Regions from separate parts of the Ruegeria sp. I1 genome, predicted to be linked through region 2. Evidence: riboswitches for the same ligand, from Rfam matches in the RefSeq annotation. Region 2 holds a riboswitch; each other region holds the start of a gene.
The links. A riboswitch is a leader RNA that binds a small molecule or an ion and turns the genes downstream of it on or off. The one in region 2 is predicted to bind cobalamin.
Positions count from the first base shown of each region.

Region 1: it holds a riboswitch for cobalamin, as region 2 does, so the genes downstream of both, ACR0DH_RS13030 (aromatic ring-hydroxylating oxygenase subunit alpha) here and ACR0DH_RS05030 (DUF1636 family protein) in region 2, are expected to answer to the same signal.
Region 3: it holds a riboswitch for cobalamin, as region 2 does, so the genes downstream of both, ACR0DH_RS13335 (hypothetical protein) here and ACR0DH_RS05030 (DUF1636 family protein) in region 2, are expected to answer to the same signal.
Region 4: it holds a riboswitch for cobalamin, as region 2 does, so the genes downstream of both, ACR0DH_RS18935 (energy-coupling factor ABC transporter permease) here and ACR0DH_RS05030 (DUF1636 family protein) in region 2, are expected to answer to the same signal.

Region 1 covers NZ_JBQFNM010000006.1:155,331-163,334, reverse strand. Annotated here, with positions in the region: gene ACR0DH_RS13040 (helix-turn-helix domain-containing protein) at 1-848, opposite strand, end outside; gene ACR0DH_RS13035 (aminotransferase) at 1,032-2,159, opposite strand; cobalamin riboswitch at 2,381-2,584, shown strand; gene ACR0DH_RS13030 (aromatic ring-hydroxylating oxygenase subunit alpha) at 2,697-3,920, shown strand; gene ACR0DH_RS13025 (FAD-binding oxidoreductase) at 3,926-5,005, shown strand; gene ACR0DH_RS13020 (multicopper oxidase domain-containing protein) at 5,054-6,523, opposite strand; gene ACR0DH_RS13015 (MarR family winged helix-turn-helix transcriptional regulator) at 6,586-7,035, shown strand; gene ACR0DH_RS13010 (iron-containing alcohol dehydrogenase) at 7,066-8,004, opposite strand, start outside.
Region 2 covers NZ_JBQFNM010000002.1:242,298-250,301, reverse strand. Annotated here, with positions in the region: gene rlmB (23S rRNA (guanosine(2251)-2'-O)-methyltransferase RlmB) at 1-355, opposite strand, end outside; tRNA gene ACR0DH_RS05035 (tRNA-Tyr) at 472-555, shown strand; cobalamin riboswitch at 793-998, shown strand; gene ACR0DH_RS05030 (DUF1636 family protein) at 1,082-1,456, shown strand; gene cobW (cobalamin biosynthesis protein CobW) at 1,460-2,515, shown strand; gene cobN (cobaltochelatase subunit CobN) at 2,521-5,814, shown strand; gene cobG (precorrin-3B synthase) at 5,811-6,950, shown strand; gene ACR0DH_RS05010 (precorrin-8X methylmutase) at 6,950-7,579, shown strand; gene ACR0DH_RS05005 (precorrin-2 C(20)-methyltransferase) at 7,576-8,004, shown strand, end outside.
Region 3 covers NZ_JBQFNM010000006.1:216,731-224,734, reverse strand. Annotated here, with positions in the region: gene ACR0DH_RS13355 (phosphate ABC transporter substrate-binding/OmpA family protein) at 1-104, shown strand, start outside; gene ACR0DH_RS13350 (serine/threonine protein kinase) at 206-2,047, shown strand; gene ACR0DH_RS13345 (PP2C family protein-serine/threonine phosphatase) at 2,128-2,946, shown strand; gene ACR0DH_RS13340 (HD domain-containing protein) at 3,139-3,759, opposite strand; gene ACR0DH_RS13335 (hypothetical protein) at 3,949-4,260, opposite strand; cobalamin riboswitch at 4,388-4,593, opposite strand; gene speB (agmatinase) at 4,764-5,726, shown strand; gene ACR0DH_RS13325 (tyrosinase family protein) at 5,838-7,256, shown strand; gene ACR0DH_RS13320 (hypothetical protein) at 7,275-7,586, shown strand; gene ACR0DH_RS13315 (maleate cis-trans isomerase family protein) at 7,606-8,004, opposite strand, start outside.
Region 4 covers NZ_JBQFNM010000012.1:73,231-81,234, reverse strand. Annotated here, with positions in the region: gene ilvD (dihydroxy-acid dehydratase) at 1-777, opposite strand, end outside; gene ACR0DH_RS18945 (helix-turn-helix domain-containing protein) at 884-1,444, shown strand; gene ACR0DH_RS18940 (CBU_0592 family membrane protein) at 1,444-1,713, shown strand; gene ACR0DH_RS18935 (energy-coupling factor ABC transporter permease) at 1,729-2,406, opposite strand; cobalamin riboswitch at 2,462-2,675, opposite strand; gene sseA (3-mercaptopyruvate sulfurtransferase) at 2,818-3,672, shown strand; gene ACR0DH_RS18925 (amino acid aminotransferase) at 3,672-4,856, shown strand; gene ACR0DH_RS18920 (aspartate/glutamate racemase family protein) at 4,935-5,624, opposite strand; gene ACR0DH_RS18915 (ammonium transporter) at 5,761-7,071, opposite strand; gene ACR0DH_RS18910 (P-II family nitrogen regulator) at 7,105-7,443, opposite strand; gene ACR0DH_RS18905 (transglycosylase domain-containing protein) at 7,703-8,004, shown strand, end outside.

The DNA of each region.
Region 1 (8,004 bases), on a different contig from region 2:
GCGGCGCGTTCTTCGTCAAGGGCTGATTTCTTGTATTTGCGCCCTGATGGCTCGTCGGGGTCGGGTGGGTCTGTCACTGGTGTTCGGGACAGGCCTGGGCGTTGGCGCAACCCCCATATGCCAATGACCCAGAACAGAAACAGCAGGGCAAGGCTTTCCAGGAAATCAAGCAACTCATCTTGTACCTCGAACCCGACAGCCTCGGACACTGTAAGTATGCTGACGGCCGCCGACAGAAACCAAAATGACATGGCTGCGAAAGTAATCACCCAAACCCAAGTCAGCTCTCGGTTCTCGGTGCTTGCAAAGACTTCGCGCAACCGTTTGCGGTAGATCATCAGCATTCGGATGATCAGGATCAGGTAAACGGCCATTATGATCCGGAACAGTACGTCAGCGGTCAAAACCGCCAAGGCGATCAACACAAACCGCAACAACCGGGGATCGTCCTCAGGTAGGTCAACATCGCTCAGATCCGTTGGCAGAAACATCAGCGATGACATGAGCAGCCCGGATATGATGATCGGGGGTAGGTGATACCGCAGCCTAGGCTTGGGCGCTTCATCCGCTTCGCTGGTCAAGGCGCGGACATAAAGCCAGAAAAGAAAGGGGCTTGCGAAATCAAACAGGACGACAAGCACGCTAACGCGCATCACAAGATTGAACTCGTCCTCACTTCCCGACGCGTCGGCGATCAAAGCGCCAATAGAGGACAGGCCTTGTATAAGAAACAGTGCGGCCAGGGGCATGAACACACCGGTATCGCGCTTTCGTAGAAACAGCAGGTTAGCACAAAACAGGCAGAGCCCGATAAAGGCGGTATCAACGAATTGGGTGGCGGATTCCAATATTACTTACTCTCTGAAAATCGACCACGGATGGTCTTGCGCTGCAGCCTCTTCATGCCCTCTAAAGCATGCGATCTGACATCTACCAATTTCATGGGATTTGTCGTCTCTTTTGATCGGACAGGACGTTTGAGACTGCGTTAGACAGGTTTAATCTAAATTCTTGCGCGGCCGTTCGGCGCGCTACGACTTGGCGTGGCGTGCCAGAAACTGCGAGAACCGGGCCAGCCCGGCTTTCAAATCTTCGGTTGGGTTGGTGTATCCAAGCCGCAGCCAGCCCTCCATGTCCATTGCGCTGCCCGGCGTCAGCATCACACCTTCTTCTTGCAACAGCGTCACGCATAGATCGCGCGAAGACATTGGTAGTTCGTATTTCAACAAGGCCGTAGTGCCGGATTTTGGCGGCACCCAGCTAAGCAGCGGTTCGTTTACGATCCAATCCTGAACGATCCGCAAGTTTTGGCGAGTGATCCGGTGCGCCCGCGCCAGTATCTTGTCGCGATGTTCCAGCGCCATGGCGGCTAGCATTTCGTCGATCTTGCCGACCGATATCGTGTTGTAGTCCCGGTGGATCATCACGTCATGCAGCATCTCTTTGGGTCCGGCGATCCAGCCAACCCGTAACCCGGCCAGCGAATAGGCCTTGGACATGCCTGCCGTGCTGATCCCTTTTTCGTACAGGTCTGCGACTGCGGCGGTGAAGCCGTCGCCTGTCTGATCTGTTCCGCGATAGACCTCGTCACAAAGCAACCAGGCATCGACACCACGTGCGATTTCGACGATTTGTTCCAGCAATGTGCGATCCATCAGCGCCCCTGTCGGGTTATTGGGATTGTTGATCACAATCAGGCGCGTATCGGGTCGCACCATCGCCCGCAACTCGTCCAGTTCGGGCAAAAAGGCGTTTTCGGACCGCAGATGCAGCAGTTCGATTTCGGCACCAATGCTTTCGGGAATGGAGTAGTGCTGCTGATAGGTGGGTATCACGGAAACCACGTGATCACCACGCGATACCAGCGTCTGATGCACCAGAGAGTTCGCGCCGATGGTCCCATGCGTTGTTAGGATGTTATCCCGGCCCTGTCTGTCATACAGGCCACAGATCGCATCGCGCAGGCGTTCTGACCCTTCAATTGCGCCATAGGTCATCTTCATGGATGACAGATCGTTCAGAATGCTGTTGTGCTGACCCGCCATGTCGAACAGTTCGCCCAGCGTGATGGACTGGACGCAGGTCTCAGCCAGATTGAGTTCGCAGGTCGTCTCGAACTCATTCATCCACATCTCAACACCAAAGGGTCTGATTTCCATTGGGGCTCTCCTACTTTTAGCATTTGGGGCGATGGCACGTAACGGACGCACGGTTATGAAGATGTCTTATACCGCCAAACCAGCCAAGCGGAAGATTGCGGGTTTGTGCCTGAAATGTATCCCGGGGTTTTACTTCACAAACCCGGATCCGACCCGGACATCGAGATGTCTGTTTTGAAACTGAAAATGTCGCAAGTCTCTCAGCATATGAACTGCGCGACTCTATCCTGTGCATGTGAGGTGCCGCTGTTTGAGTCTCAGACAGCGGAGAATTGGGAAGCCGGTGAAATTCCGGCACTGCCCCCGCAACGGTAAGGAAGGTCAGGTTCGGCAATCAACCACTGGGACGAGGATCCCGGGAAGGTGTCGCAACCGGGCGCAAGCCCCTTTCAAGTCCGGAAACCAGCCTTGCAGATATGTCAAACCGCGGGTGGCGGTGGGGGCACATGTTTCGGACGTGATCCTCGCGCGCCTCCGGACGGTTCCTCCTTGTCATCTGCCCAAGCAATGCCGCGGGGCGCGGCAGGAGAGCCAGAAATGAACAGCATTCAAAGCCTGTTGGCACGTCGCATCCCTGATCACGCGCTCGAGCAGGCGTTTTATACAGACCCCCAGGTATTTCAGGCCGATCTTGAAGCCATCCACTATCGCGATTGGCTGTTTGCCATTCCGGCCTGCGAGCTGGTGAAAGCAGGGGACTACGTAACCTATACTGTGGGTGCCTACCGCGTTGTCATTGTGCGTGGTGCCGACAACCAAATCAGGGCATTTCACAACACCTGCCGCCACCGTGGTTCGATCATCTGCAAGGCTGCAAAAGGCAATGCGCCTAAGCTGGTTTGCCCCTATCACCAATGGACCTACGAGCTCGATGGTTCATTGCTGTGGGCGCGCGATATGGGGCCGGATTTCGATCCGAAACAGCATGGGTTGAAGACCGTCCATTGCCGTGAGCTTGCCGGGTTGGTTTACATCTGTCTTGCGGACAACGCCCCAGATTTCGACATGTTTGCCAATACCGCGCGCCCTTATCTGGAGCCGCATGATCTGGGCAACGCCAAAGTGGCTTTTGAAAGTTCGATTGTTGAGAAAGGCAACTGGAAGCTGGTTTGGGAAAATAACCGCGAGTGTTACCACTGCGGTGGCAACCATCCCGCGCTATGCCGCACATTCCCTGATGATCCTGCAGTCACAGGGATCGAAGGGGGTGAGACGCCGCTGCATATGCAAGCGCATTTTGACAGGTGCGAAGCCGCCGGGATGCCCTCGCAATTCTACCTGCATGATGACGGACAATTCCGTATGGCTCGGATGCCTCTGAAAGAAGGAGCGCAAAGCTATACGATGGATGGAAAATCCGCCGTGCGGCGCTGGCTTGGCCGATCGCCTTTTGCGGATGCAGGTGCGTTGTTGAAATTTCACTATCCAACCACCTGGAACCACTTTCTGGCTGATCATTCCATCGTGTTCCGCGTCACACCAATCAGCCCGACTGAAACCGAGGTCACAACCAAATGGCTGGTTCACAAGGATGCCGTTGAAGGGGTCGATTACGATCTGAAACGTCTGACCGAGGTCTGGATTGCCACCAATGACGAAGACCGTCAGGTGGTCGAGGATAATCAACTGGGTATCAACAGCCCGGCCTATCTGCCTGGCCCGTATTCGCCGACGCAGGAATCTGGTGTGCTGCAATTCGTGGATTGGTATTGCAACACGTTGGCCGGTCGGTTGGCCCCCGAAACAATCGCGGCGGAGTAAAGGTGATGAAAGATCTCAACGCGGTTGCGAATATCTGGCAGGACAGCGAAACACTGGAATGCGTCTCGGTCGTGCCCGAGATGGCCAATACGGCCAGTTTCACCTTTCGCGCTCCGTCTGGGTCGATGTTTGCGTACCATCCAGGGCAGTTTCTGACCCTTGAAATCCCGGCTCCTGGGCAGCCGGGTGGGGTTGTGCATCGCACTTACACGATCTCATCTTCTCCCTCGCGGCCACGGTCGATCACCATCACTGCCAAGGCCCAGCCCGACAGTATTGGAACGCGCTGGATGCTGGACAACCTGCAACCCGGCATGCGGATCAAAGCCATCGGACCAGCCGGGTTGTTTTCGAATGTTGAAAGCACCGCTGGCAAATATCTGTTCATCTCTGCCGGGTCCGGGATCACGCCGATGATGTCGATGACCACCTGCATGTGGGATGAGGGGCGTGATCTGGATATTGTCTTTATCAACTGCGCCAAGCGACCGTCCGAGATCATCTTTCGCCAGCGGCTGGAACACATGGCCAGCCGAACCCCTGGCCTAGATCTGAAATTCGTTGTTGAAGAGCCCGACCGCTATCGCCCTTGGACGGGGTATCAGGGGCAGTTCAACCAGTTGATGCTGGGCCTGATGGCGCCTGACTATTTGGAGCGTGAAGTCTATTGCTGCGGCCCGGAACCTTTCATGCAGGCGGTACGCGATGCTCTGGTCGGGCTGGGCTATGATATGGACAACTATCATCAGGAAAGCTTTGGTGCCCCGGTTGAAACCGAGGCCGATCAGCCAGAGCTGGATGATGTTATCCCAGATGATGACAGCAAGGCTGAGATTGTGTTTGCAAGCTCCGGCGTGACTGCCAAAGTTGCCGAAACCGACACGGTTCTGGTCGCTGCACGGTCGGTTGGGTTGAACATCCCCTCGGGCTGTACGTTCGGCGTTTGCGGGACCTGCAAGGTTAGAAAAACAGCAGGTGAGGTGCATATGGTTCACAATGGTGGGATATCCGAAGACGATATCGAAGCCGGTTACATTCTTGCCTGCTGTTCCAACCCGATCGGTAAGGTAGAAGTAGAGGTTTAGTCTCAAAACCGCCCCGGGATGCGCCCCGGGGCGGTTTGTTTATTCGGTCTATGACACGGTGAACTGCCCCATCATGCCGCAATCTTCATGTTCCAGGATGTGGCAGTGATACATATAGGGCGCGTCAGAAGGCGCATTATGGTCGAACCGCACCAGAACTTCGGACCAGCCATCCTCGACATGGACCATATCTTTCCAGCCTTGCGCATAGGCGGGGGCGGGGCCTCCGTTTTGTGCGAGAATGCGGAAGGAACAACCGTGGATGTGAAAGGGGTGAAGTTGATCATCAACTGAGATACGCCAGATTTCGGTATCGCCTTTTCTGACCGTCTCATCAATCCGGTCCATTTTCATTGGTAGCCCGTTTATGGCCATCGCTCCGGCATCGCCGCAGAAATTGTCCCAAGCCAGCGCAAGTGCGGCAAGATCGGCCCCGACATTCATGTTCAACTCAAAGGATCGCGTGACTGTCGCCTCAGAGGGTTGGGCAGGGGAGAGATTGGCAAGTTTGGTCGGCATTGACCCGGTGAAACCGGTCTTTGCGGTTCTCGCCAACCGCAAAGCAGTCACTGTTTGGTTCCCTCCAAAAAGGTTGGCAAAGAACCCACCACCGTTCCCGTTCAGATTGACATTCAAGGCGTTCGCCTCAAGCGCGCTCATATCCACGAGCACCTCATACCTTTCACCAGGCGACATCAGGATGCTCTCCGCCTCGACCGGTGCGGGCAGAAACCCTCCGTCCGATGCGATCACAGTGATTGGCCCGGTTTCCATCGACAATCCAAGGAAACGCGCGTTACAGGCATTCAGAATGCGAAGCCGTACAAGGCCGGTCGGAACCGCTTGCGCAACGGGTGCGACGGCGCCGTTGACGATAAGGGTTTCGCCTTCAAAGCCATCCTCAAAAACGGCAACAGATACCTTGTAGCTCATGCGCCCTTCTGCATCGAACATCTTATCCTGCAGGATCAGCGTGAAGTCATCGACGCCATAGGTCTGTGGCAAATCGGCTGAAAGGCTGTCGTCATCTTCGACCAACAGGACACCGGCAAGCCCTTGATAGGTCTGGCGTGCGGTTTTGCCATGCATATGCGAATGAAACCAGTTCATCGAAGCGTGCTGAACAATCGGCACATCCGGCGACCAGACGCTGCCATGTGTGATCTCTTGATGCGGCCCGCCATCCACTTCTCCCGGAATATGCAGCCCGTGCCAATGAAGGGTCGAGGTGTCACCTATGTTGTTAACTACGTCAAAGGGCAGGGTTTGGCCTTGTCTAACCTTAAGAACCGGACCGAGGTAGCTGTTATTTATCCCGAAAGTCGCGCTTTGCGCGCCAGTGCCAAAGTCGTGCGTCGATGGGTTCAGCGTCAGCGAAATGCGTTCTTCGATCCCGTTTGTTAGGTCCGTCATTGGAATTAGTGGCAGGGCGCGCAGGACAGATTGGGCCCAGGCCATGCCATCGCCTGCAGCCAAGGCAGTCGCCCCAGACGTTTTCAGAAATGTTCTGCGATCCATTGAAGTCACCAATCAATATCAACTAAGATTGATGAAATAGGTGCGAAGGCAAATTGTCAACCGTGATTGATAAACATGACAATGACTTTCTGGGCCAGAACATCAAAGGCATGATGATGACTTTGATCGCCCATTGGAACGCGCGTATGGATGATGCGCGGGCACAGACAGAGTTTGCCGCGATACGGCCCGCAGATATGCAGGTCTTTGCCCAGCTGCGCGGGCGCACGGTCAAACTCTCTGTCATTCATCGAGAGATGGGGTTTTCCCGTCAGGCTGCACAGCAGGCGGTTGACCGGTTGGTCGTGCAGGGCATGGTTAGGGTTGATGCGGGGCCTGACAGTAAGCGCGACAAAGTAGTAACGATAACTGAAAAAGGTCACCGCTGGCGCAAATGCGCCGCAGATCAGATCAGAGAGATTGAGGCGGAAATCGCCGAGACCTTGGGGGCCGATAGCAAAGAGCATTTGCGCACTTTGCTAAAGGAGCTTGTCGCAACCACCCAAGCTTAGGGGCGGCCATTCCGGGCAATAGCTAGCGCCTTATCTGGTCGCTTCGAACAAGCCTCGGATATCTTGTGCCGTGAGCGGGACTGGATTGCCGCCTACGCTTGGGTCGCGCAAAGCGGCCTCGGTCAGCGCATCGAAATGCGGGTCTTTGACACCCAGTTCGGTCAGCGTAAGCGGAATGTTGAATGACGCATTGAAGTCGTCGACAAAAGCACAGAACCCGTCAAACCCGCCGTCAATCCCCAGATAGGCGGCCGCCTGATCAAACCTCGTGCGGATGGCGTCGGCGTTGAACTTCAAAACAGCGGGCATAAACACGGCATTGGTCGTGCCGTGGTGAGTATGATGAACTGCGCCAACGGGATGGCTGAGCGCGTGGATCGCTCCCAAGCCTTTCTGAAACGCCGTCGCGCCCATAGCCGCCGCGCTCATCATCTGGCCGCGTGCTTCCAGATCGCTACCGTCTGCATAGGCACGGGGCAGATACTCTTTGACCAGACGCATCCCCTCCAGCGCGATGCCTTGGCTCATGGGATGATAGTGCGGGCTGGAATAGGCCTCGACACAATGGGCGAAGGCATCCAGCCCCGTCCCGGCGGTGATGAATTTTGGCATGCCAACGGTCAATTCCGGGTCCATGATGACCTGAGCAGGCAGCATCTTGGGGTGGAAGATGATCTTCTTTTCATGGCTTTCTGAATTGGTGATCACGCTGGCACGCCCAACCTCTGATCCGGTTCCTGCCGTGGTGGGCACAGCCACAACGGGCGCGATCGCATCTTCATCCGCGCGAGTCCACCAATCGCCGATATCTTCGAAATCCCAGATGGGTCGTGTCTGACCTGCCATGAAGGCAACGGTTTTGGCCAGATCAAGGCCGGATCCACCGCCAAAAGCGATCACCCCGTCATAGCCGCCCGCATTATAGGCTGCCACACCGGCTTCGGCATTTAGATCCGTGGGGTTGGCGTC
Region 2 (8,004 bases):
GGTCCGTTACACGGTCCAGTAGGATCACGCGGGGATGTTCCCGTCCGATGCAGTTCTCGGCCAAACCGCCCCACTCCAGCGGCTTAACCTCAAGCGCTGCCCCTTGATGCACCGAACCCGCATCGATCGGGGCACTGAACTTGCGCGGATCAACCATCTCGGCCTCGATCCCTGCGAATTCAATGGCTTCGAGCAGTTTGTCCCGCGCGTTTCGTGTCACAATCAGGCGCAGTTTCTGGCGCTTGGGGTTCATCAAGGCGTCGCGCACGGCGTGTAAACCAAACAGCCAAACCGTCTCGGCCGCTGCTGCTTTTCGTGCCTGTTCCTTTTCAACAACCCACTTGGGTTTTTTCATTCTGAGGGCCTCCGGGCCATGAATTCGCTTTCCTGCGTCAATGCCGTATTTTCCTGTTGACGCTCCTTTGGTGCGCTAGTAATCACGCCTCCACGTCAGGTGCAACGCCTGACAGTGGGCGACAGGCCGCAAGGTGTGGCAGGGGACTGTAACTCCCTCGCGGAGACGCACGCCTGGTTCGATTCCAGGGTCGCCCACCACTCTCACAAAGCTTCCAGATACCCGAGCAAAACGCCCCCGCCGTTGGCCTGTATCTGCTGTTATGAAGAGCCGTCTGGTTATTCGTCAAACATTTGGTTCAGTGAAGCGGTCGCTGTTAAACCTTTCGAAAGCCGCAAGCCAAGCCCTGACATGCCGCCCAACGACCGCCACAGGTCGTTTTTCTGCGCCCGACCTTGCGGTTGTCGGCGACACGCTTGACAAGCACCGTATCAGTGCCGCATGTCCGATCCGTTGGTGTCCTCGTAAGAGGATGAAAAGGGAATGCGTCAACGGGTTTACCGCCAAACGCAGCCGCCCCCGCGACCGTGACCGGAGAGGGTGCCCAAAGCCACTGGCCAAAGGCTGGGAAGGCAGGACATCCGACAGGGTATACACCCTGACATCCGCAAGCCGGGAGACCTGCCAGCGCCCGAAGATGAAACCGGACGGGGTGTTCCGGTGTGGGGCTTGGATCGGCCCACATGAAACCCCGTCCCCCAGATTTGACTAAGGGGGATGAGAGAGATGAGTAAAGCCGCACCAGTTGAATTGCTGGTCTGCACGACATGCCGCCGTGGCCTGGCAATCGAAGATGACACCCAGCGCCCCGGCGCTTTGCTGCATAAGGCGCTGGAACAGGCCGGCGTGCCAGACGGGATCGACCTAAAGCCTGTGGAATGCCTGTCAAATTGCGATCAGGGCTGTTCCATCGTGCTACGTGGTGGGCCCGCGCGTTGGACTTTTGTCTACGAAAACCTCAACGAAACCGACCATGTCGAAACGATCATCGAAGGTGTGACCAAGTATTTGGCCACTGACGATGGTTTGGTCAAATGGCGCGAACGTCCTGAACATTTCCGCAAAAACTGTGCGGCCCGTATTCCCCCGATTGGAGCTTGACCCATGTCTACTCTTGAAAAACTTCCCGTCACTGTCATCACCGGCTTTCTGGGCTCGGGCAAAACCACGCTGGTCAAGCACCTGATGCAAAACCCGCAGGGCAAGCGTCTGGCGGTGGTGGTCAATGAATTCGGCGATGTTGGCGTTGATGGCGACATCCTGAAATCCTGCGCGATCCCGGATTGCCCGGCGGAAAACATCATGGAGCTCGCGAACGGCTGTATCTGCTGCACCGTGGCCGATGATTTCATCCCGACTATCGAAGCCCTGATGGCTCTGGAGCCGCGCCCTGAGCATATTCTGATCGAAACCTCGGGCCTCGCCTTGCCTAAGCCGCTGCTGAAGGCGTTCGACTGGCCCGATATCCGTTCGAAAATCACCGTTGATGGTGTGATCGCGCTGGCCGATGCCGAGGCCGTCGCAGCCGGTCGCTTTGCGCCGAATGTGGCAGCGGTGGATGCTCAGCGCCTCGCCGATGACTCGATCGACCATGAAACGCCCCTATCCGAGGTGTTTGAGGATCAGATTTCCTGCGCCGATATCATCCTGCTGACCAAGCCTGATCTGGCCGGTCCCGAAGGCGTGGCCAAAGCGAAAGAGATCATCGCCGCCGAGGCCCCTCGCCCGCTACCCGTCGTTGAGGTTGCCGAAGGTGCCGTGGATGTGCGCGTCGTTCTGGGTCTTGAGGCCGCAGCCGAGGACGACATGGATGCTCGTCCGTCGCATCACGACGGTCACCACGATCACGAGCATGACGATTTCGAAAGCACCATCGTCGAGTTGCCGGAACAGTCCGATCCCGCCGATTTGGTCGCCAAGATCGAGCGCCTGGCCACCGAGCTGAACATTTTGCGTGTCAAAGGCTATGCCGCCGTTCAAGGCAAGCCGATGCGCCTGCTGGTGCAAGCCGTGGGTGCTCGTGTGCGTCACCAGTACGACCGCCCGTGGGGGCCCGGCGAGGAACGCCGCTCGCGCATGGTAGTGATCGCCGAGCATGACGACATCAAAGAAGCAGAAATCCGCGAAATCCTCACGGGTGTAGCCGAGGCCGCCGAGTAAGGCCCATGCACGTCGTCTTCCGCGAAAGCCACGGGTTAGAAGAAACGGAAACCCCAACCGATCTGGGCCAGAGCCCGGCGGATTTGGTGGTGCTGTCCTTCTCGGACAGCGACCTTGGCGCTTTCGCGGCAGGCTGGCATCGCGGTGGCGGGCCCGAGGGGCGCATGCCCACGATGCGGTTGGCGAACCTGACGGCGTTGAAGCATCCTCTGTCCGTCGACACCTACGTGGAACAGACGTTGGAGGGTGCGAAAGGCATTCTGATCCGTCTTATTGGCGGCGTGCCTTACTGGGCCTACGGGCTGCAGCAAGTGCTGTCGCTGGCGCAGGCCAAGGGCATCGCGCTGGCTGTCCTACCCGCCGACGGGCGAGAGGACACGCGGCTGGATGAATATTCCACCCTGCCCGTCTCGACCCTGCGCCGTCTGGCGCATCTCTGCGACACCGGCGGAGAGGTCGCGGCACAGGCTGCCTTGGCGCAGATGGCATTGGCGGCGGGGCTTTATGCCGGCCCTGTTATGGGGGCTAAAACCCTGCCCGAATCCGGCGCGTGGTGTCCTGATCGCGGCGTGATCCCGGTTGAGGCGGCCTTTTCGGGCAACGCAAAACGTATCATCGTCACGTTCTATCGCGCCTATCTGACCTCGGCGGACACGGCCCCTGTCGCCGCCGTGATCCGCAGCTTGCGGGATCGTGGGTTCGAGGCCGTCGGCCTCTTCGCCCCTTCGCTCAAGGCTCCTGCTGCCGCAGAATGGCTGCGTGATAACATCGCCGCGTTGAAACCTTCGGCGATCATCAACGCGACCTCGTTCTCGGGCAAAGGCGCATCGGGAACGTCTCCTTTGGACGCGGCGGGCGTGCCGGTATTTCAGATGGCCCTCGCCACATCCCGACGCAAGGCTTGGGCCGAGGCCGAACGAGGTCTCTCCCCTGCCGATCTCGCCATGCATGTGGTGCTGCCCGAAGTGGACGGGCGCATTTCAGCGGGCATTGCCTCGTTCAAGGAACCGGGCAAGCGTGATCCGCATCTGGAATATTCCCGCTTTGCCCACCGGGCTGAGCAAGAGCGGATCGAAGCGATCATCAACCGTGTCACAGGCTGGTTGACCCTTCATAACAAGCCCAAGGCAGATCAAGTACCCGCACTGGTGCTATCAACCTACCCCGGCAAGGACTGGCAAATGGCGCACGCGGTGGGCCTCGACGCGCTGGCCTCGGCCGAGGCGATCCTGGCCGATCTTCAAACCGAGGGCTACAGCACCGCACCGGCTGAGCCGATTGCTGAAACCCTGCTGGACGCGCGCATCTCATGGTCTTTGGAAGATTACCAGGCAGCCCTGGCTAACCTGCCCGAGCAACTGCGCGTCGATCTCCAAACTGTTTGGGGCAAGCCAGAAGACGACCCGGTTTTTACCGAGGGCGCGTTCCACTTCACCGCCCTGCGCCGAGGCAACGTGATGGTTACACTGCAACCCGAACGCGGTACGCCCGAGCTGCGCGATGACGACTATCACGATCTGTCTCGCACCCCGCGTCACAGCTACGTCGCCTTCTATCTGTGGCTACGCAAAGGATTGGGCGCAGACGCTTTGATCCATATCGGCGCGCATGGCACGCTGGAATGGCTTCCGGGCAAATCCGTTGCGCTGTCGGCGAATTGCTGGCCCGAGGCGCTGATCCGTGACCTGCCGGTGATCTATCCCTTCATTGTCAACGACCCGGGCGAGGCCGCGCAGGCCAAGCGCCGGATCGGGGCTGTGACGCTGGGTCATATCCCGCCTCCGATGAAGGAAAGTGGCACCCCGGATCGCATGGTTCGGCTGGAATCGCTGTTGGATGAGTTCTCGAATGCGGATGGCCTCGACCCCAAACGCCGCGATCGCCTGCAGGAAGATATCCGGGATGAGGCGCAGGCCATCGGGTTGGAGAGCGATCTGGGCCTTGATCAGGCCACCTGCACTGCCGAGGCGATCACCCGCATCGACCGCTTTGTCTGCGATATCAAAGAAAGCCAGTTCGGCGACGGGCTGCATATCTATGGCCGCGCGTCTGAGGTTTCCGGTACTTTCGACCCCGCGCCCTCGGCGCATGCGGAGCGCAACGCTCTGATCGACGCGCTGGCCGGGAAGCGGATCGAGGCCGGGCCGTCCGGTTCCCCCTATCGCGGACGCTCGGACGTGCTGCCAACCGGACGGAACCTCTATACCACCGACCCCCGCTCGGTTCCGACGCGGGCGGCCTACACCCAAGGCGTCAAACTGGCCGAGGAACTGGTCCGCCGCCACCTTCAGGAAGAAGGCGACTATCCCAAGGGGCTGATCGTCGATCTTTGGGGCTCGGCCACGATGCGCACGGCGGGCGAGGAATTCGCCATGGCGCTGCACCTTTTGGGCGTGAAACCGATCTGGGATGAAGAGTCCGAGCGGGTCTCGGGGATCGAAGTGCTGCCGATCACTGACCTCAGCCGCCCGCGCCTAGACGTGACGCTGCGGGTCTCGGGCCTGTTCCGGGACGTCTTCCCAACCCTCTCGGCGCTATACGGTCAGGCAATTCGCGCCTTGGCGGCGCGGGATGAGGCGAGCGACTGGAACCCCTATGCCGGTCAAGCCCCGTCGGCCCGCGTCTTCGGCCCCGCGCCCGGCAGCTATGGCGTCAACATGACACAACTGTCTGAGGTCTATACCGACGAGGCGCGCGCGCAAGCGGGTGAGGCATGGCTTGAGGCCAGCTCCTTCGCGCTGGAGGGCGAAAACATCGTTCAGGACAAGGCGGGCATCACCCGACGCGTGGCGCATGCCGACAGTTTTGTTCACCTGCAGGACCTGACCGAGACAGACTTGCTGCTGGCCAACGACTACGCCACGCATGAGGCCGGTTTTGCCGCCGCCAAAAAGGCCACGGGTGGGACCGCGCAGCTTTATCATCTGGACAATACCAATCCCGAAAACCCACGCGCCCGCACCTTGCCGGAAGAGATCAGCCGCGTCGTCCACGCCCGCGCAGCCAATCCGGACTGGATCGCCGGGATGCAGCGCCACGGCTTCCGTGGCGCGGCCGAGATCGCCGCGACGCTAGATCACATGGCCTCGTTTGCGCATCTGTCGGGCACCGTTGCGCCGCATCTGTTCGACCTCTACCACGATGCGACACTGGGCGATGAAGACGTGGATGCCTTCCTGCAGCAGGCCAATCCGCAAGCCCATCAGGCGATGCAGGACCGGTTCCGCGCGCTTTTGGATGCCGGGTTGTGGAATACCCGGCGCAACTCGATCCGGGCGGATCTGGAGGGGCTGGGATGAGCGCGCCCACCCCAAAACCAATCGTCCAAGGTTGGTGCCCCGGCGCCCACCGACCGATGATGTCTGGGGATGGGCTGGTGGTGCGTGTGCGCCCTCGGCTGGCTCGGCTGACCGCCGCACAAGCGCTTGGCCTATGTAAACTGGCCCAGCAATTCGGCAACGGCACAATCGATCTGACCAACCGCGCGAACCTGCAGTTGCGCGGCGTGCAGGAAAGTGATCACCAGGCATTGCTGTCCGAGCTGTCCGCGCTTGGGCTGTTGGACGCGGAGCCGGGTATTGAGGTCCGGCGCAACATTCTGGTCTCACCGCTCTACCAGCCGGGCGATCTGACCGCGCGGCTGACGCAGGAATTGATCGACCGCCTGAGCGAGTTGCCTGCTCTACCGGCCAAGTTCGGCTTTGCCATCGACACGGGACCAGAGCGCCTGCTGGCGGCGGACTCGGCCGATATCCGGTTGGAGCGTTCCGCTGATGACCTGATCCTGCGCGCAGATGGGGCTCAGACCGGACGTGTCGTCTCCGAGGCCGAGGCCATTGATCACCTGATTGCTCTAGCCACATGGTTTGCCGAGGTCTTCACACCAGACACCCGCCGCATGGCCCGGGCCGTGGCGGCTTTTGGTCTGCCTGCGGAGTGGCAGGGCCGCGACCCCGGACCCATCGGCGCACCGTTGCAACCGGGTGCTTGCAATCTGGGCAGCCTCTATGGCGCGGCCTTTGGGCAATTGCCCGCCAACGAGCTACACGCGCTGATCCGCGACAGCGGCGCCTCTGCCCTACGTGTCACCCCTTGGCGACTGATCCTGCTGGAAGGCGGGGCGGCGATACCCGCACCGGCCTTCGTCACAAATGGCTCCGACCCGCTGATGACCACCGACGCCTGCCCCGGGGCGCCGCTCTGCCCGCAGGCGCAGGTGGAAACCCGCGAAATCGCCCGTGCCTTGGCCGCGCGCGTTCCTGGCCATCTGCATGTCTCTGGGTGTTCCAAAGGCTGCGCTCGAATGGGCCCCGCGGATGTGGTTTTAGTCGGCCAGAACGGACGATTTGATCTTGTCAAACAGGGCCGCGCAGGGGATGAGCCAATCCTGCGCGGGCTGAACCCCAAAACACTGATGACGATGGACTTCACCTGATGCCCTACACTTACGAAACCGACGGCGCGGCGATCTACAGGGAAAGCTTTGCCACCATCCGGTCCGAAGCCGATCTGGCGCGGTTCGATGCCGATGAAGAGCAGGTCGCCGTTCGGATGATCCACGCGGCTGGCATGGTCGGGCTGGAAGAGTTCGTCCATTTCTCACCCGGTTTTGTATCCTCCGCGCGGACCGCGCTGGAAGGTGGCGCGCCGATCCTGTGTGACGCACGTATGGTGAGCGAAGGCGTGACCCGGTTCCGCCTGCCCGCCGAGAATGAGGTGATCTGCACCCTGCATGACGAGCGCGTGCGCCCTCTGGCTGCAGAGATGAGCAATACGCGTTCAGCCGCCGCGCTGGAGCTGTGGCGCCCGCGTCTTGAGGGCGCTGTAGTCGCCATCGGCAACGCGCCCACCGCGCTGTTTCATCTGCTGAACATGCTGGAAGACTCCGACTGCCCGCGCCCTGCAGCCATCATCGGCTGCCCGGTGGGGTTTGTCGGCGCGGTCGAATCAAAAGACGCGCTGTGGGCGGCCCAGCCGGTGCCGTCCTGCATCGTCAAAGGCCGACTGGGCGGCAGCGCCATCACCGTTGCCGCCGTGAACGCCATCGCGAGTCGCGCCGAATGAACGCCGGCACCATATACGGCGTTGGCCTCGGCCCCGGTGACCCGGATCTGATGAGCGTTCGGGCCGACCGTTTGCTGCGCAATGCGCGCCATGTGGCGTTCTTTCGCAAGCCGGGCCGCAACGGTCAGGCGCGCAAGATTGTGGATGGCATGATACCCGGCAGTGCGACGGAGTTCCCGATGGAATACCCCGTCACCACGGAAATTCCACTGTCTGATCCGCGCTACAATGCCTTGCTCGCTGCGTTTTATGAAGATTGCGCAGCGCATCTGAGAAACCTGTCAAACGCAGGAGAAGATGTCGTGGTACTGTGCGAGGGTGATCCGTTTTTCTATGGCTCATTCATGCATCTTTACAACCGCTTGCGAGATGAAGCTCAAGTTGAAATCGTACCCGCGATCACAGGCATGTCCGGGGCCTGGACC
Region 3 (8,004 bases), on a different contig from region 2:
TTGCATGCAATACCAACCCAGTGGGTCGCGCAAAGAACCGCCGTGTCGAAGTCTGGAGTGAAGTGAGCAGCCCTGATGCGGAGATACGCGCATGGGGTGGATAATGAAAAGAACTGCGGTTTCTGAGGTCAGTTTCCCTCAAGCTTCGGTCGCAAAAAAAGCACGGGCGCGTCTGCATCCGGCTACAGCAAGGTAAGTGTTTCTTATGGTACAATCAGCCCACACAAACGATCAGTTCCCGGACGAGCTTGCTCCGGGTACCAAATTGCTGTCCGGTCAATACACGATCATGCGGTTTCTCAACAGCGGTGGCTTTGGCATCACTTACCTTGCCAAGGACAGCCTTGAGCGCACGATCGTGATCAAGGAATGCTTCCCCGAGGCGATCTGCCGTCGCAGCCAGACAGCGGTTCGCCCGCGGTCCCAGTCGCATACATCTTCGTACGAAGCGCTGGTGAAATCCTTTGAAAAAGAAGCGCGCAATCAGTCAAAACTTGTGCATCCGAACATTGCCGGTGTCCACCAGGTGTTCAGAGACAATGAGACCGCCTATATGGCGATCGATTTCATCGAGGGCAAAGATCTTCTGGACACGATCGAAGAACGTAAGACGATACCGCCCGAAGAGGTTGAACAGCTGTTGCGCACCACGCTGGAAGCCGTCGGTTTCATTCATAGCGAAGGCATGCTGCACCGGGACATCTCGCCAGATAACATCCTGATCAACCAAGACGGCGAACCGATGATTATTGATTTTGGTGCCGCCCGTGAAAGCGCCGCCAAATCTGACCGTGCAATGTCTATGCTGAGGGTCGTAAAGGAAGGGTATTCGCCGCAAGAGTTTTATCTGCAAGGCGCGGAACAGGATCAGTCGAGCGATCTTTATGCGCTGGCGGCTACGTTTTATCATGTCATCAAAGGGGCTGCCCCGCAGGACAGCCAGACCCGGCTGGCGGCTTTGGCTCAGAATGGCAAAGATTGCTATGAACCACTTGAGGGTGCGGTCGAGGGTTATCCTGTCAGTTTCTTGCGAGCGATTGATCGTGCCCTGAGTATTCCGCCCGAAGACAGGTTCCAATCTGTTCAGGAATGGCAGGATGCGATTGAAGAAAGGATGCCGATCGAAGCGAAGCCCGAACCGGTTGCTACGGTCGACTTCAACGATAAGGTCGCGGTCAACAGCAAAGCGCCGCGCAAACGCTCAAACTCTATGCTGATGATCGCGCTGATCGTCGCCGGGGTAGTCGGTGGAGCAGGGTACTATTTCAGCCAGGGTGGTGAAGCGGATCAGGATGTGGTCGCGATTGCTGCTACCCAGCAGGCGGCTCCGCAACCAGCCACCGATGAAGAGCCTGAAAGCAGCGGCGCGACGGCACAGGAATCGGAACCGGAACCCCGGCCTGCAGCCGCAGAGCCAGAAGTGGAGAGTGTTGCTTCGGAACCAGCGACGACAGATTCAAACTGGATAGCGTGGACTGGTCCCGCTGTGGATCTGCCGTTTGCGACCGTTACAACATCGCAGCCGCAGGGCAGGTTCTCGATGGTATCGCTGGTGCGATCTGACCTTGATCAGGCGACAACGGATTGGTTGAAATCCGGCACGATCATCTATTCCGTAAATGGTCATTTGGTGGTGGATGACAACTCGATCATTCGCGCAATCCAATCACGTGAGGCTAATCCCGAAAGTGGCGAGATTCTCGTGGATATGCGGGTCAGAACCGAAGAAGATAGCCCGGTTTCTGAAAAGAACCTGACCCTTCAAACGGGTAAGGTGGTTGAGCTCACAAATGGAGTTCAGTTCATTACGGTCACCAATGGCAATGGGAAATGGATCAGTAAGGTATTGCGTGCTCCGGCGTCGGCCAAATCAGTTCGCGTGGGCGATATTGTCGTATCAGAAACCGCTTCGCAGATTTCCATCGAGGGTGAGAACGGTATTACCCAGTTGTTCGAAGAGCTTAGCAATACAGGTGCAGAGCTTGCGTTGTTGACCATCGCGCGGAATGGCGAACTGCAATCGGTGGATCTGCCACTTACGCATTAATGCTTTGGCGGCTTTTATAGTTAAGAGCCGCCTACATTGCCTTGAAGGAAATTCAAGTGTCTCATTCTGAAAGATCTCTGATGCAAGTTCACGAGCCCAGATTTCAACAGGCGGAGGAACGCCTGCGTGAAGCCTTCGATATTTCAACCGTGCTTAACCAGGGTGCCCGCGAGTATCAGGAAGATGCCATTCTTTCTGAAAAGCCGATCGGATCGGAGTTAGGGTTCGTGGTTCTGGCAGATGGTATGGGTGGCCACGCGGCAGGGGATGTTGCCTCTAACCTGATCGTTTGTGAGGTGATGAAAGGTTGGTTGGCCGCCGGGCTGAACAAAGACTCGTCAAATTCGGAAGTTGTCGCATTCTTACATGACAGTGCCGAGCGCGCGAACAAGCAGATTTTCGAAGCCAGCCGCAACGATCTGAATGTAAAGGGAATGGGAGCTACGCTTCTTATACTGATCTGCATCGAAGATCGCGCGTATTGGTTTTCCGTCGGGGACTCGCCGCTCTATCTCTGGCGGTCTGGCGAGCTAATACAGCTGAACGAGGATCATTCAATGGCGCCTCAAATCGATATGATGGCGAAACTTGGCATGTTGGATCCCGATTTGGCCCGAAATCACCCCGATAGAAACATGCTTACGTCTGTCATACATGGTGGCGACATCGCGAAGATCGATTGCCCTTCAGACCCGTTTAAGCTTCTGCCAGATGATATTCTCATTGCAGCTTCGGATGGGCTTCAGTTTCTAGAAGACAAGGACATTCAAGAGGTTGTCACGCGCAATCATGAAGTGAGTTGCGACGCTATTGCGGATAAGTTGATCAGAGCCTTGATTAGCCTTGATGATCCAGATCAGGACAACATAGCTTTCTCTGTTGCAAAGGTTTGTTCTTAGGCGTTGATAGCTGGCGTTGAACTGATGTCGTGGCGCATCTGCACTTATTGTAAGCTGCCTTGTCGCAACTGATTTCTTCGATTTTCGTAGTGGCGATTGGCCCGTTTTTGTGCTGAACGAGTATCAAATCACCTCTACCAACTCCGCATGTTTGAACAAAGCAGGCCGTGATTTGACTAGATCGAATACATCCTACGCCCATCGCATTTCAGCAACGGCGTCATCGGTGAGCGGAACCCGGACGCCAGGTTGAACAACAGCCGGATCATAGGGTGTGCGATCAAACACCTCACGCACCATATCTGCAAAGAAAGACAGTGGTTTGCTGGGATAAGCGGGATCAAAACTCGATTGATCCCAGCGTTCACAGAACTCGGCACAGTCATCGAAATAGATGCTGTCACGATGAGCTTGGCGTTTTTCGGGGTTCGCGCCTACGTGCTCTCCGAAGTAAACAAGCTGAAAATCCCCATGGGTATGCACGCACCACGTGACCTGTTCGCGTAGGAAGGGTTTGAGGATTGAGGCCGCATATTCATCGTGATTATGCGGCGCATAGATGTCACCGATATCATGCAGCAAGGCGCCAACGATCCAATCTATGTCTGCCCCGTCAAACCAGGCGCGGGTTGCTGACTGCACCGAATGGCCAAGACGTGTGACTTGATAGCCGGACAGGCTTTTGTCGAGCCTCTCCATCGCCTCCAGCAAACGATCTGCCGTTCCTTTGCAGTACTCACGCTCCAGAGTATCGAGGAAGGTGTAGTCCTCTTTGTCCCCGTCCTTCATCTGCGTGAATTTCACCTGATCCATAGCATGTCCTTTGGCGTTTACGTGTGGGTCAGCGGGCGCAAGCAAGCGTGTAATTCCGGACTATCCACGCAAACACCGGACTCGGCAAATGAAACCTGTTGTGCCGGTGAAAATTGTAGTCGCCGGAGGTGGGTATCGACGTCTTTTAAGAGCACAAAGCCGTGCGATAATCCCGCAGCCCGTTCTATGTCACAGCGGCATGCGAAAAGATCGGCGGGCCTGCGCTCCGCCACGCCTTTCACGTTTTGGCATGGCAAGCGGCAAAGGTCTGAATGGTTGCTCCAGCGAAGTCAAAAGCAAGTCGCAGAACGCTGCAACGGCAGGTGAGTGATCTTTAAATGGTGCAGCTGTTTCGTAAGCATGCCTCGCAGCTACTTCATAGCAGGCATTGCCAGGAACACCCGCGATCCATTGCATATAGCCAAGCTGTCCCATCTGACGTGCTTCATCCGCAGGCATGGGGCCTGTATCGAGTTGAATAATCGTCCGTTCCAATAACATCGCGCCCTCCGCGCAAAAGGGACGAGTGTGGCTGGTCACGGTGATGTGCCGGGGACGCTTGGTCCTTCGGTCGTCTCTGCCGTTCCCAAGGCACCCCGCCCGGGTTCAAGTTGACTGCGGCGCATGGCATCACACACCGTAGATGGCAGGTCTCCTGACTTGCGGGTCAACGCTTTCCCGTTCCTTCCCGAACCCTAGGGCTCAGTGGTTTCCAACGGGGTCGCTCGCCGCTTACAGTTGCGGGGGCAGTCACGGAATTGGGTATGAACCCGCACCGTGTTCCCTTTTCAGCCGACTCGAACCGAGCCGGACACCATCGCTTTCACTGTCTCATACGCGATTCACTATGTCCACTGGGTTTGGCGCAATCTGACAACGCTGAAAATGTCCGCCAAAGCTGAAACGGCAGTGAGTTCAATCCATGCAAAAGGCTTTACAGGGCGTGGCATTCGGGTGCCTTAATGTTTACAGAATTTGACGATCTGAACAGAAAGAGCGCGTATATGTCGAACCATGGCTACGACTCCGGCCGATTGAACCTGCCTTTCGTTGGTATCTGTACCTTTGGCAAGTATCCCTATGTCGAGGATTGGGACGCGATTGACGCCGACGTTGCGGTTCTTGGCGCCCCGTTTGATTTTGGCTGTCAATGGCGGTCCGGGGCGCGGATGGGGCCACGCGCGATCCGTGAGGCGTCGACGCTGTTCTCATTCGGCCATGCTGGCGCTTATGACCACGAAGATGATGTCACCTATCTGGATCCGGCCAAAGTAACCATTGTTGATATCGGCGATGCAGACATCGTGCATACCGACACAATGAAAAGCCATGCAAATATCGAGTTTGGGGTGCGCAAAATACTGGAGGCGGGGGCGCTACCGGTCGTCTTGGGCGGCGATCATTCGATCAATATCCCCTGCATCAATGCCTTTGATGATCAAGAACCAATTCATGTGGTGCAAATCGACGCGCACCTGGATTTTGTCGATGAACGGCATGGGGTGCGCTATGGCCACGGAAACCCAATGCGCCGTGCCGCCGAAAAACCCTATGTCACCGGCCTCAGTCAGATCGGCATTCGCAATGTGTCGTCCACCGCTAAGGATGGCTATGCGGATGCCCGCGCCATGGGATCAGACATCCAATCTGTCCGGCAATTCCGCAAAATGGGGGTCGATGGGATGCTGGCCCGCATTCCAGGAGGCGCGCGGTATTATGTGACTATAGACATTGATGCCTTCGACCCATCCATCGCCCCAGGTACAGGTACACCAAGCCATGGCGGATTCATTTACTACGAAGTGCTAGAGCTCATGGCAGGTCTGGCCAAGCGGGGCGACATTGTCGGACTCGATCTTGTTGAAGTCGCACCGGATTATGACGCCACCAGCTCCACCCAAATCCTTGCGGCGCAGCTGCTGATGAACATCATCGGGCGGGTGCTTCATGAGAAAGAGCAGCGTTAGATCCGCCAATCGTCATCTATGCGTGCAGAGCGTTTGAGCGTGCCGCCGCCATTGGCGGTGGTTTTGTGCTATACTGGGCGCATTGAAGCACTCCTTAAGGGGGATTTTTAGATGACTACGATTGCCAAACTGAATTTTCTTAGAAAACAAGCCGGATTGCCGCTGATCCGTTTCGACCTGATCAGATTGCGCGAGGAGGATATTCAGGACCTGCGCGACGCCTATGCTGCGATGTACGAAATCTCGGACATCGCGATGGGTGATCGGCGCGGATATTTCGCTCTGGCGCGTGGGCATGGTTATGATCAAGACCTTTGCCATGACGATGACCGCACGTTTCTGACCTGGCACCGGTCCTATGTTTATTCCTTCGAAAAAGCGCTCAACAGCGCGCTGCAGTGGAAGCGCGGGGATGACGAACTAGAACTTACTCTTCCCTATTGGGATTGGACCCAGTTTGCCACGGCGACACATGCCTCGAACGGGCTGCCCAAAGTGGTGGATGATGCGACCTACACAAACAGTGCCGGGGATGATGTTCCAAACCCGCTTGCCCGCGCACACAGCATCTATCGTAGCATTGCGCTGGGTTTGACCGGCGACGAGGTCTTTACACGCAGATACACAACGCGCCTGCGCAGCAATATCCCGTTGCTGGAGGATGAGGTTGAGCGCTATTTGACCAACCCAAACTTTGAAGCCTTCCAAGCCGATTTCAACTTCGCGGCTCATGGCGGTATCCACGTCCTGACGGGGGGCACGGATACATCGTCGCCCTTGCCCCGCTCGATTGGAGATATGGGTAGCACAGTGTCTGCCTCATATGACCCGGTATTCTGGCTGCACCATGCGATGTGCGACAAGGTTTGGGCAGATTGGCAGGCGCTATGGCCCGGGGCCAATGTTCCACAGCATGTTCTCGACACAGTCGTATATGACGGTCGGGTGGGCCGCGATTTGATCGACGCGGAAACCTCGCTCAGATACATCTATTCCGAGGATTCCGTTGAAGCCGCGATTGGTGCTTTGGGAACCTCGGACAGCGCACCCGTGGCCACATTGTCAGCGGCAGCAAGTCATGTCACCGAGGTTCGGCTGGGCACAGTGAAAGCCGGATTTGTCAGGGCCGAACTTGAATTCCATCGCATGCGACCGCCGACCGAAAGCTTTGAGCTGCGTGCCTATGTCGACAACGCCAATTGCGATGCCTCAACTGGGTACAAAGACAAAAGCTATGCGGGGCGCCTTGTGTTTTTTGGCCATGGCACCTGTCCGGGCGCGCCGGGTCACTGTAACCCTGCCTTAGCCGTCCGTGATGACTATGATCAAAGATACAAGCATCCGCTTAGATATGAACACACGCGGTATCGGCTGGACATCACACGCGGTTTGCGGCGCTTTATTGGTCGAAAGAAGACGGTAAAAAACCTGAAGATTTACCTTGTGACGCTGGATGACAAAGGTGAGTCCGTCGCGCCCGAGACGCTGGTCTATGATCAATGTTCGCTAAGAACCTATGCCAAAACCTAAACTGCTGGGGTCGGATCCTTGGACGTTAGACTTACGGATAAAGCTGTCAAAGACAGGGTTCTAAGGATCTGGCTGCGCCGTGTCCCAGAAGCGGGTGGTTTTCTTCAGGCCTGGCATATTGATGCAAACGAGAATGAGCGGCAGATCGGCAGCGCAACTTTGTATGGCAGAGGGGTCGGATCGACGGCGCAGGAACGCGCAATGCTGTTGTTTCGCCTGCCTCCGGATACCGATGATCTGAAGCTTTCAGTTGGGGATCGCGTTCAAGTTCGTATTGAAGAAGGAAGCGACTTCAAAGAGCTGAATCTCGATGTATCTGAGGTCGAGTAGTGTTTGGAATTTGAAGAACTTAGCCAGTTTTGCTTAGATGCCTACCAGGGTGTTCGAAGATTTGTCCGAATCCTTCAAGCTTATCCATAATTCCTGCGCGGCGTAGACAGGACCAGAATTGCGCCTGGTTCGATGTGATGACCGGTTTGCCTGCTGCCTGTTCAATCTCATCCACCACTTCCAATGATCTGATACCCCCACAGGACAAGAAGATTGCATCGGCTTCGGGCCGGTCGATCTCTAGGGCAAATTCTTTCCAATAAGATGGCTCGACCTTGCCGAACTCAATACCGGTTGCAAGACACAGGCCTTGAATGTCCAGAACATCGAACCCTGCGGCTAATAGATATTCGGCCTCGGCGGTGTTAACGTCATCCAGATAAGGTGTGCCAACGACGATCTGTTTGGCACCAACCTC
Region 4 (8,004 bases), on a different contig from region 2:
CTCGCGTGGCAGGAAGCCTTTTTCGTCCAGATCGTAGTGCCGCTTGGTGATCTCGACGATCCGGCGACCCGCTTCAAGGAACAGCTGTTTGCGGTCCGCATGAGTGGCGAGGGTGGAGCCATTGCCTGGCAGTGCCAAACCCAGTGCCTCGGCCAGACAGTTCATCGAGTTCGCGGTGAACATGCCCGAGCACGACCCGCAAGTGGGGCAGGCGTTTTCTTCGATATGCTGAACCTGTTCATCGGTGAATGTGTCATCCGCGGCGGCGACCATCGCATCGACAAGGTCGATCTTTTTGGCGTCCAGATCAGCGATGTCGATCTTACCGGCCTCCATCGGCCCGCCCGAGACAAAGATCGCCGGAATATTCAGCCGCATCGCTGCCATTAGCATGCCGGGCGTGATCTTATCGCAGTTCGAGATACAGACCATCGCATCGGCGCAATGTGCGTTGACCATATATTCGACCGAATCCGCGATTACTTCGCGTGAGGGCAGGGAATACAGCATCCCGTCATGGCCCATGGCGATGCCGTCATCCACCGCGATGGTGTTGAATTCCTTGGCAACACCGCCAGCCTTTTCAACCTCACGCGCGACCATCTGGCCCAGGTCTTTCAGGTGGACGTGACCCGGTACGAACTGGGTGAATGAGTTGACGATGGCAATGATCGGCTTGCCGAAATCATCGTCCTGCATACCGGTGGCGCGCCACAGGCCACGGGCTCCGGCCATGTTACGGCCATGGGTGGAGGTTCTGGATCGGTACATTGGCATGATGCTGTTTCCCTTTTGCCCCGGTTGCGATATGCGGGGAATGTGCGTTATAGCGCACGTACCATATGTGCGCTATAACGCACAAGAGGATTCGAAAGACGATGGCATGGCTCCGGACGACATAACACTAAAGCTAAGGGATGTGAGGGCCGCTTCGGGGTTGAGCCTGTCGAAAGTCGCTGAGATGACCGGCGTCAGCAAAGCGATGCTGGGTCAGATCGAACGGGGCGAATCAAGCCCGACGATCGCCACGCTGTGGAAGATTGCCAAAGGGTTTCAACTGCCGCTCAGCGCTCTGATCGACACCGTGAATGGCGATCCGACAGTGTTTCAGACCGTCACCTTTCCCGGCAGTATCGAGGTCAAGATCGTCTTTCCCTTTGATCCGGTCTTGGGGGCAGAGACGTTTCACGTCCAGCTCGCCCCCAACCAAAGCCATGAGTCCCCCGCCCATGCCGCTGGTGTGACCGAGGAGGTCTTTGTGCTTAGTGGCACGCTGGACATTCTGAAAGGTGAGGCTTGGGTGCCCTTGCAATCGGGTCAGGGGCTGCGATTTGCAGCGGATCTCCCGCATGGCTATCGCGCAGGTGCTGAAGGGGCGGCGTTTTTGAACATGCATCACTATGCGCAACAGCCAGATGTTCCAGATAACGGCAAGGTTCATTGATGAGCGAGTTTTTCAACAGCCTGACAATTGTGGACGCCATCGGTTCTTTCGGGGCTCTGATCGTGGTTGCCGCCTATTTCGCCACGCAGATGCGGTATATGAATTCCGAAGATCTGGCGTTTCCCGTGGTGAACCTGCTGGGGTCTGTTTTGATTGTCTATTCGCTGCTTCAGAACTTCAATCTGGCGTCAATGTTGATTGAAGGCTTCTGGATCATCATTAGCGTGATCGGGATTATTCAGCATTTCAGGTTGCGCCGCGCTGGGTAACGCGGCGCAATAGAGTTATGCAGTGTTGTGAAGGCGCGGTGTGAACAGCCCAATCCGGCCCAAATCCCGCATGGATTTTGTTGCGGCCAACACGGCCAAATCAGCCAGTGGTTCTATCAGGATAACCAGGAGGTACGCAGCGCCAAAGCTGACAACGGCGGCGAGGTTTTCTGCACCAAATCCTTGGCCATAAAAGGCCCAGAACGCCACCCAGATGACGACGCCGCCCTGATAGGCCGTCGACAGCGCAAGCGCCTGAGAATACTTCAGATCAATATAGGCCGTATTCGGCGCAATGATGCGGTTGGCCAAGGCCTGCAAGGCAAACAACGGTAACAGCAGCGTTGTCATGTTCATCCCGAACTGAGGCAGGTCGAAAGGCGCCAGGAAAAACCCCTGAATAAACAAGCCCGCGATCAGGCCGATGGCGGCAGGGGCCGCACCGAACAACAAAAACAGGGTCGATCCCAGAATAAAATGAACCTCCGACACCCCGACCGGGAAGTGCGGCAACACCTCAAAGAAGGTGAAAACCAGCCCGGTGGTCAGGGCTGAGCGAATGGCAAGGCTGGCAATGCCGCTGCCTTTGAGGCTGTCCCAAGCCAGTTTAGCGGTATAGAGCCCTGCGCCAGTTGCGGTGGCGTAGCTCAAGACAAGTTTGGCGCCATTTACGACGCCCGGTTCGATATGCATAGTTTAGTCTCCTTCCCGTCACACCCGACGGCAGAAAGGTTTAAGAATTGGGCTTTCGCCCGGTTTGCACATGGCAGGTCTCCTGACTTGCGGATTGGCTTCGATCCCGGCCTTCCCAACCGATTGCCTCGGTCAGTGGCCATGATGGGGCGAAACTCCGCCTACAGTTGCGGGGGCAGTTCCGGAATTGACAGGTACTGTCGCACCGGATTCCCTTTTCATTCCTCAGGGGGAATTCCCCATTGGAAACCACGTCAGGCAGGTGTCTGGCACGGGGTGCCGCCTGTCAAGCAGGCAAACGTGTATGTTTGGAAAAAATTGTCAGCGCGCCGGGGGTGCAGGCCTTGGCATGGCTTGCACGTTTGGCCGCTCGGATATAGGGAAACTCAGACTCGCTTAGGGGAGGCTTTGATGCAAGACGATCCGAAAACCCTGGTATCTACCGAATGGCTGGCCGCGCATATCAAGGACCCGGATCTGCGGATTCTGGACGGGTCGTGGTATCTGCCCGCGCAGAATCGCGATGCCAAGGCGGAATATGATGCGGGCCACATCCCCGGCGCGCGCTTCTTCGATATTGATGACATTTCGGACCAACGTTCGGACTTGCCACATATGGCGCCGCCGGTCGAGAAGTTCATGTCACGCCTGCGGGCGATGGGCGTCGGCGATGGTCATCAGGTGGTCGTCTATGACGGGGCCGGGCTGATGTCGGCCGCGCGGGTCTGGTGGCTGTTCCGCCTGATGGGCCAAGAGAACATCGCCGTTCTGGACGGGGGTTTGCCGAAATGGCAGGCCGAAGGGCGAGAGGTTGAAGATCTGCCCCCGGTGATCCGGGATCGGCATATGACCGTTCGGGTGCAGAACCATCTGGTACGCGACGTGACACAAGTGTCTGCGGCCGCCAAACTGGCTGATCATGAGATTATCGATGCCCGTGTTGCCGCCCGTTTCGCCGGAACCGAGGTTGAACCGCGCGAAGGGCTGCGATCTGGCCACATACCAGGGTCGCGCAACGTGCCCTTTGGCAGCCTGTTGAATAGTGATGGTACAATGAAGTCGCCCGATGCGTGCCGCGCCGTGTTTGAGGCCGCAGGCGTGGATCTGACCAAACCGGCGATCACCTCGTGCGGTTCGGGCGTGACCGCTGCAATCCTAAGCCTTGCGCTTGAACGCATGGGCAAAAAAGACCACGCGCTTTATGACGGCTCCTGGGCTGAATGGGGTGCTTTCCCAACCCTGCCCGTCGCAACCGGAGAGACCTGATGTTCGAGAACCTCAAACCGCAGCCCGCCGACAAAATCTTGGCGCTGATGCAGATGTACCGCGAAGACCCGCGCGATCAGAAGATCGACCTGGGTGTTGGTGTCTACAAGAATGCCGAAGGTGTTACCCCGGTTATGCGAGCGGTCAAAGCCGCCGAAAAGCGCATTCTGGAGGAGCAGGAGAGCAAAGCCTATACGGGACTGGCAGGTGATCCGGCCTATGCCGATGCGATGATCGGCCTGATCCTCGGCGACGCAGTACCGCGTGCCAATATTGCCGCCGTTGCTACACCGGGCGGGACGGGTGCCTGCCGTCAGGCGTTCGAGATGATCCGCATGGCCAATCCTGAGGCGCGGGTGTTTGTATCGAACCCGACATGGCCGAACCACCTGTCGATCCTGAGCTACCTGGGTATCGAGGCGGTTCCGTATCGCTATTTCGACGGCGAAACCCGCGGTGTCGATTTCGACGGTATGATCGAGGACCTGAAAACTGCCAAGGCGGGCGACGTGGTTCTGCTGCATGGTTGCTGCCATAACCCGACCGGCGCAAACTTGAACCTCGTGCAGTGGCAAGAGGTGGTGAACCTGATCAACGAGCTTGGCCTGGTTGCCATGATCGACATTGCCTATCAGGGCTTTGGTGACGGTCTTGAGGAAGACGCACAGGCAACCCGTCTGGTGGCCTCGTCGGTCAAGCGCTGCCTGATCGCGGCGTCATGCTCCAAGAATTTCGGCGTGTACCGCGAGCGTACCGGCCTGCTGATGGCGATCAGTGACGATATGGCGCAGACCGCGCTGAACCAGAGCACGCTGGCCTTCCTGAACCGCCAGAATTACTCCTTCCCGCCGGACCATGGCGCACGGGTCGTGACCACGATCCTGACCGATGACGCCCTGCGCGCCGACTGGGCCGCTGAGCTGGAGGAGGTGCGCCTTTCGATGCTGGGGCTGCGTCAGCAACTGGCCGACGAATTGCAACGCCTGACAGGATCGGACCGCTTTGGCTTTGTCGCCCAGCACCGCGGTATGTTCTCACGCCTCGGCGCGGCCCCCGAACTGGTCGAGCAACTGCGCAACGATCACGGCATATATATGGTGGGGGACAGCCGGTTGAATATTGCGGGTCTGAACGCGACGACCGTTCCGATCTTGGCACAGGCGATTGTCGACGTCGGGGTTTAATACTCGCACTTATTGGCAAAGGCCGCGTCTTTCGCGCGGCCTTTTTCGTTTCAATTGCAAATTCCGTTGATCCGGGCGTCAGGACAAAGCCATGTCCAACGCGGCTTGGCAGTGAATATGTGTGGTGTCGAACACCGGGTAGGGCACGTTTTCAGTGTTCAGTAACATGCCCACTTCAGTGCAGCCGAGAATGAGGCAATCCGCACCCGCGTCGTACAACCGCTGCGCAATTCCGACAAAGTCCGAGCGGCTTTGTTCCTTGACGATGTCCTTGCATAGTTCTTCATAGATTATGCGATGTGTTGTCTGTTGGTCTTCAAGGGTCGGCAGAACGGGGGCCAATCCAGCCGCGCGCAGGCGATCCGTGTAAAACGTCTGCTGCATGGTGAAAGCTGTTGCCATTAAACCGGGCGATTGGAGCCCGACATCTTGAATGGCGTGTGCCGTTGCATCGGCAATATGCAGCAACGGAATCGAAACGCCCGCCATCATTTGCTGGGCCAGTTTGTGCATCGTGTTGGTCGCGAGAATGATGAAATCAGCCCCGCCGCGTTCCAAAGCCAATGCCTCTTGGTTCAGAATGTGCCCGGCAGAGTCCCAATCCCCCTGGACCTGCAGGGTTTCGATTTCCGCAAAATCCAGTGAGCGGATGAGCAACTGGGGTGAGTGCAGACCCCCAAGACGATCTCGGGTCAAGTCGCATAGGATACGGTAGTAAATCCGCGTCGAAGCCGCAGACATGCCCCCGAGAATGCCGATTGTTTTCACGATATGCTCCGAAACCTGCGCCGCTTGATCCTATCTGAAGTGCCGCCATCGGATGATCTCGTCAAGAAATCATAGTGTACCCAGAACAAAAAAAACCGGGCGCGAACGCCCGGTTTTGCAGTGTCTGTCTCAGGTCTTAGCCTTTAGAGAATTCTGGATAAGCTTCCATACCCAGTTCTGCCATGTCGAGGCCGTTGATCTCGTCCTCTTCGCTGACACGGATGCCCATTACTGCTTTCAGGATGGACCACACGATCAGAGCGCCGACGAAAGTGAACACACCGTATGCGACGATACCGGTCAGCTGGGTAATCAGGCTGGCCTCGCCGTAGAAGATCACGGCGATGGTGCCCCAGATGCCTGCGAACAGGTGAACAGGGATGGCACCAACAACGTCGTCGATCTTGAACTTGTCCAGCATCGGAACCGCGAAGACCACGATGATACCGCCAACTGCACCGATCCATAGCGAGCCAAACAAGGTCGGAGCCAGAGGTTCAGCGGTGATCGAGACCAGACCGGCCAGCGCGCCGTTCAGCACCATGGTCAGGTCAGGCTTCTTATACAGAACCTGGGTCAGGATCAGGGCAGCAACTGCACCAGATGCGGCAGCCATGTTGGTGTTGGCAAAGATGCGCGACACGTCGGTTACGTCACCCACGGTGCCCATGGCCAGCTGTGAGCCGCCGTTGAAGCCGAACCAACCCAGCCACAGGATGAAGGTACCCAAGGTGGCCAGCGCCAGATTCGAACCGGGCATCGGGTGAACCTTGCCGTCTTTATACTTGCCGATACGCGGGCCAAGGATCAGACAGCCAGCCAGAGCTGCCCAGCCACCGACAGAGTGCACAACTGTAGAACCAGCGAAATCCGAGAAGCCAGCTTCGGACAGCCAGCCGCCGCCCCACTGCCAGGAGCCAGAGATCGGGTACATGATACCGGTCAGCACGACCACGAAGATCAAGAACGGCCACAGCTTGATCCGTTCGGCCACGGCGCCGGACACGATCGAGGCGGTTGCAGCCACAAAGACCAGCTGGAAGAAGAAGTCCGAACCGATTGAGGCATAGTCCAAAGCAGCCTCGGCCGGGTCAACACCAACTGGATCAAGCACGGTTGGGCCGCCAATGGCAAAGAAACCATTGAAGTCGCCGGGATACATTGTGTTGAAGCCAATTAACCAGTACATGATCGCGGCAATGGAAAACAGTGCCACGTTTTTGGTCATCTGCATGGCGACGTTCTTGGAACGCACCAAACCGCCTTCCAGCATGGCAAAGCCTGCCGCCATGAAGAAGACCAGGAAGCCCGCCATCAGGAACAGCAGGGTGGTAAAGATATACTGGGTGTGCAGCGCGGCTTCGCCGGTGGCAGCCTCTTGTGCCAGACCCATCTGCGGCAGCACGACAAGCGCGGCGGCAGGGATGAGAGATTTCATCAGGTTCATTGTCAGTCCTCGAATTTATGTGAGTGTCGGCGCTCAGAGCGCCTCTTCGTTTGTTTCCCCGGTCCGCACGCGCATGGCCTGCTCGACATCAAGGACGAAAATCTTGCCGTCACCGATCTTGCCGGTCTTGGCGGTGTTGGTGATGGTCTCAACAATCTGGTCGGCCATCGTGGCTGGGACCACGATTTCCAGTTTGATCTTGGGTACGAAGTTCACGGCGTATTCTGCGCCGCGATAGATTTCTGTGTGACCGGATTGTGAGCCGAAGCCCTTGATTTCGGTCACCATCATGCCGCGCACGCCAGCCTGGGTCAGTGCCTCGCGCACCTCCTCGAGCTTGAACGGCTTGATTGTCGCTATGATGAGTTTCACGTCAGTCCCCTCTGCTTCTCCGGTCACACCGGCTTGTTTGCACCTGCAGAAAAAGAGCCTGAGGAGGGGCGTTTAGGAACGATTCCCCGTCGTTAAACGGTTCGAAAATGACGCAAAGTTGCACAATTTTTGCACAAAACTTGCCGAACGGCTAAAAATTAGGCGAATATGAGAGGGAAAATTCCGGAAAATCGGACCTCTACATAGCTATGTCGCCGGGGTATGGTGTGCCAAAAGAATAACCGGGCAGAGTTTGAGCATGACTGAGTCCAAGCGCCGCAAGCCAAGATTGGTCGCGGATAAACGATACCCGTCGAAGGGGCGCAAGCCTTCGACGACCAAGCGGGCTGCGAAACCGGCGGGTAAGAAATCCACCGCCCGAAAGACGGCAACGCGCAAGACGGCTCGAAAGAAGACCCGCAAGCGTTCGGGTGGCAATGGCGGGGGGTTTTTCCGCCGTTTGTTCCGTTGGGTCTGGCGACTGATCTGGGGTGTCACATGGCGCGTGGGCGCTGTTGTCGCGATGCTGATCGCTTTGGCAGTTGGCGTTGTCTATACCTC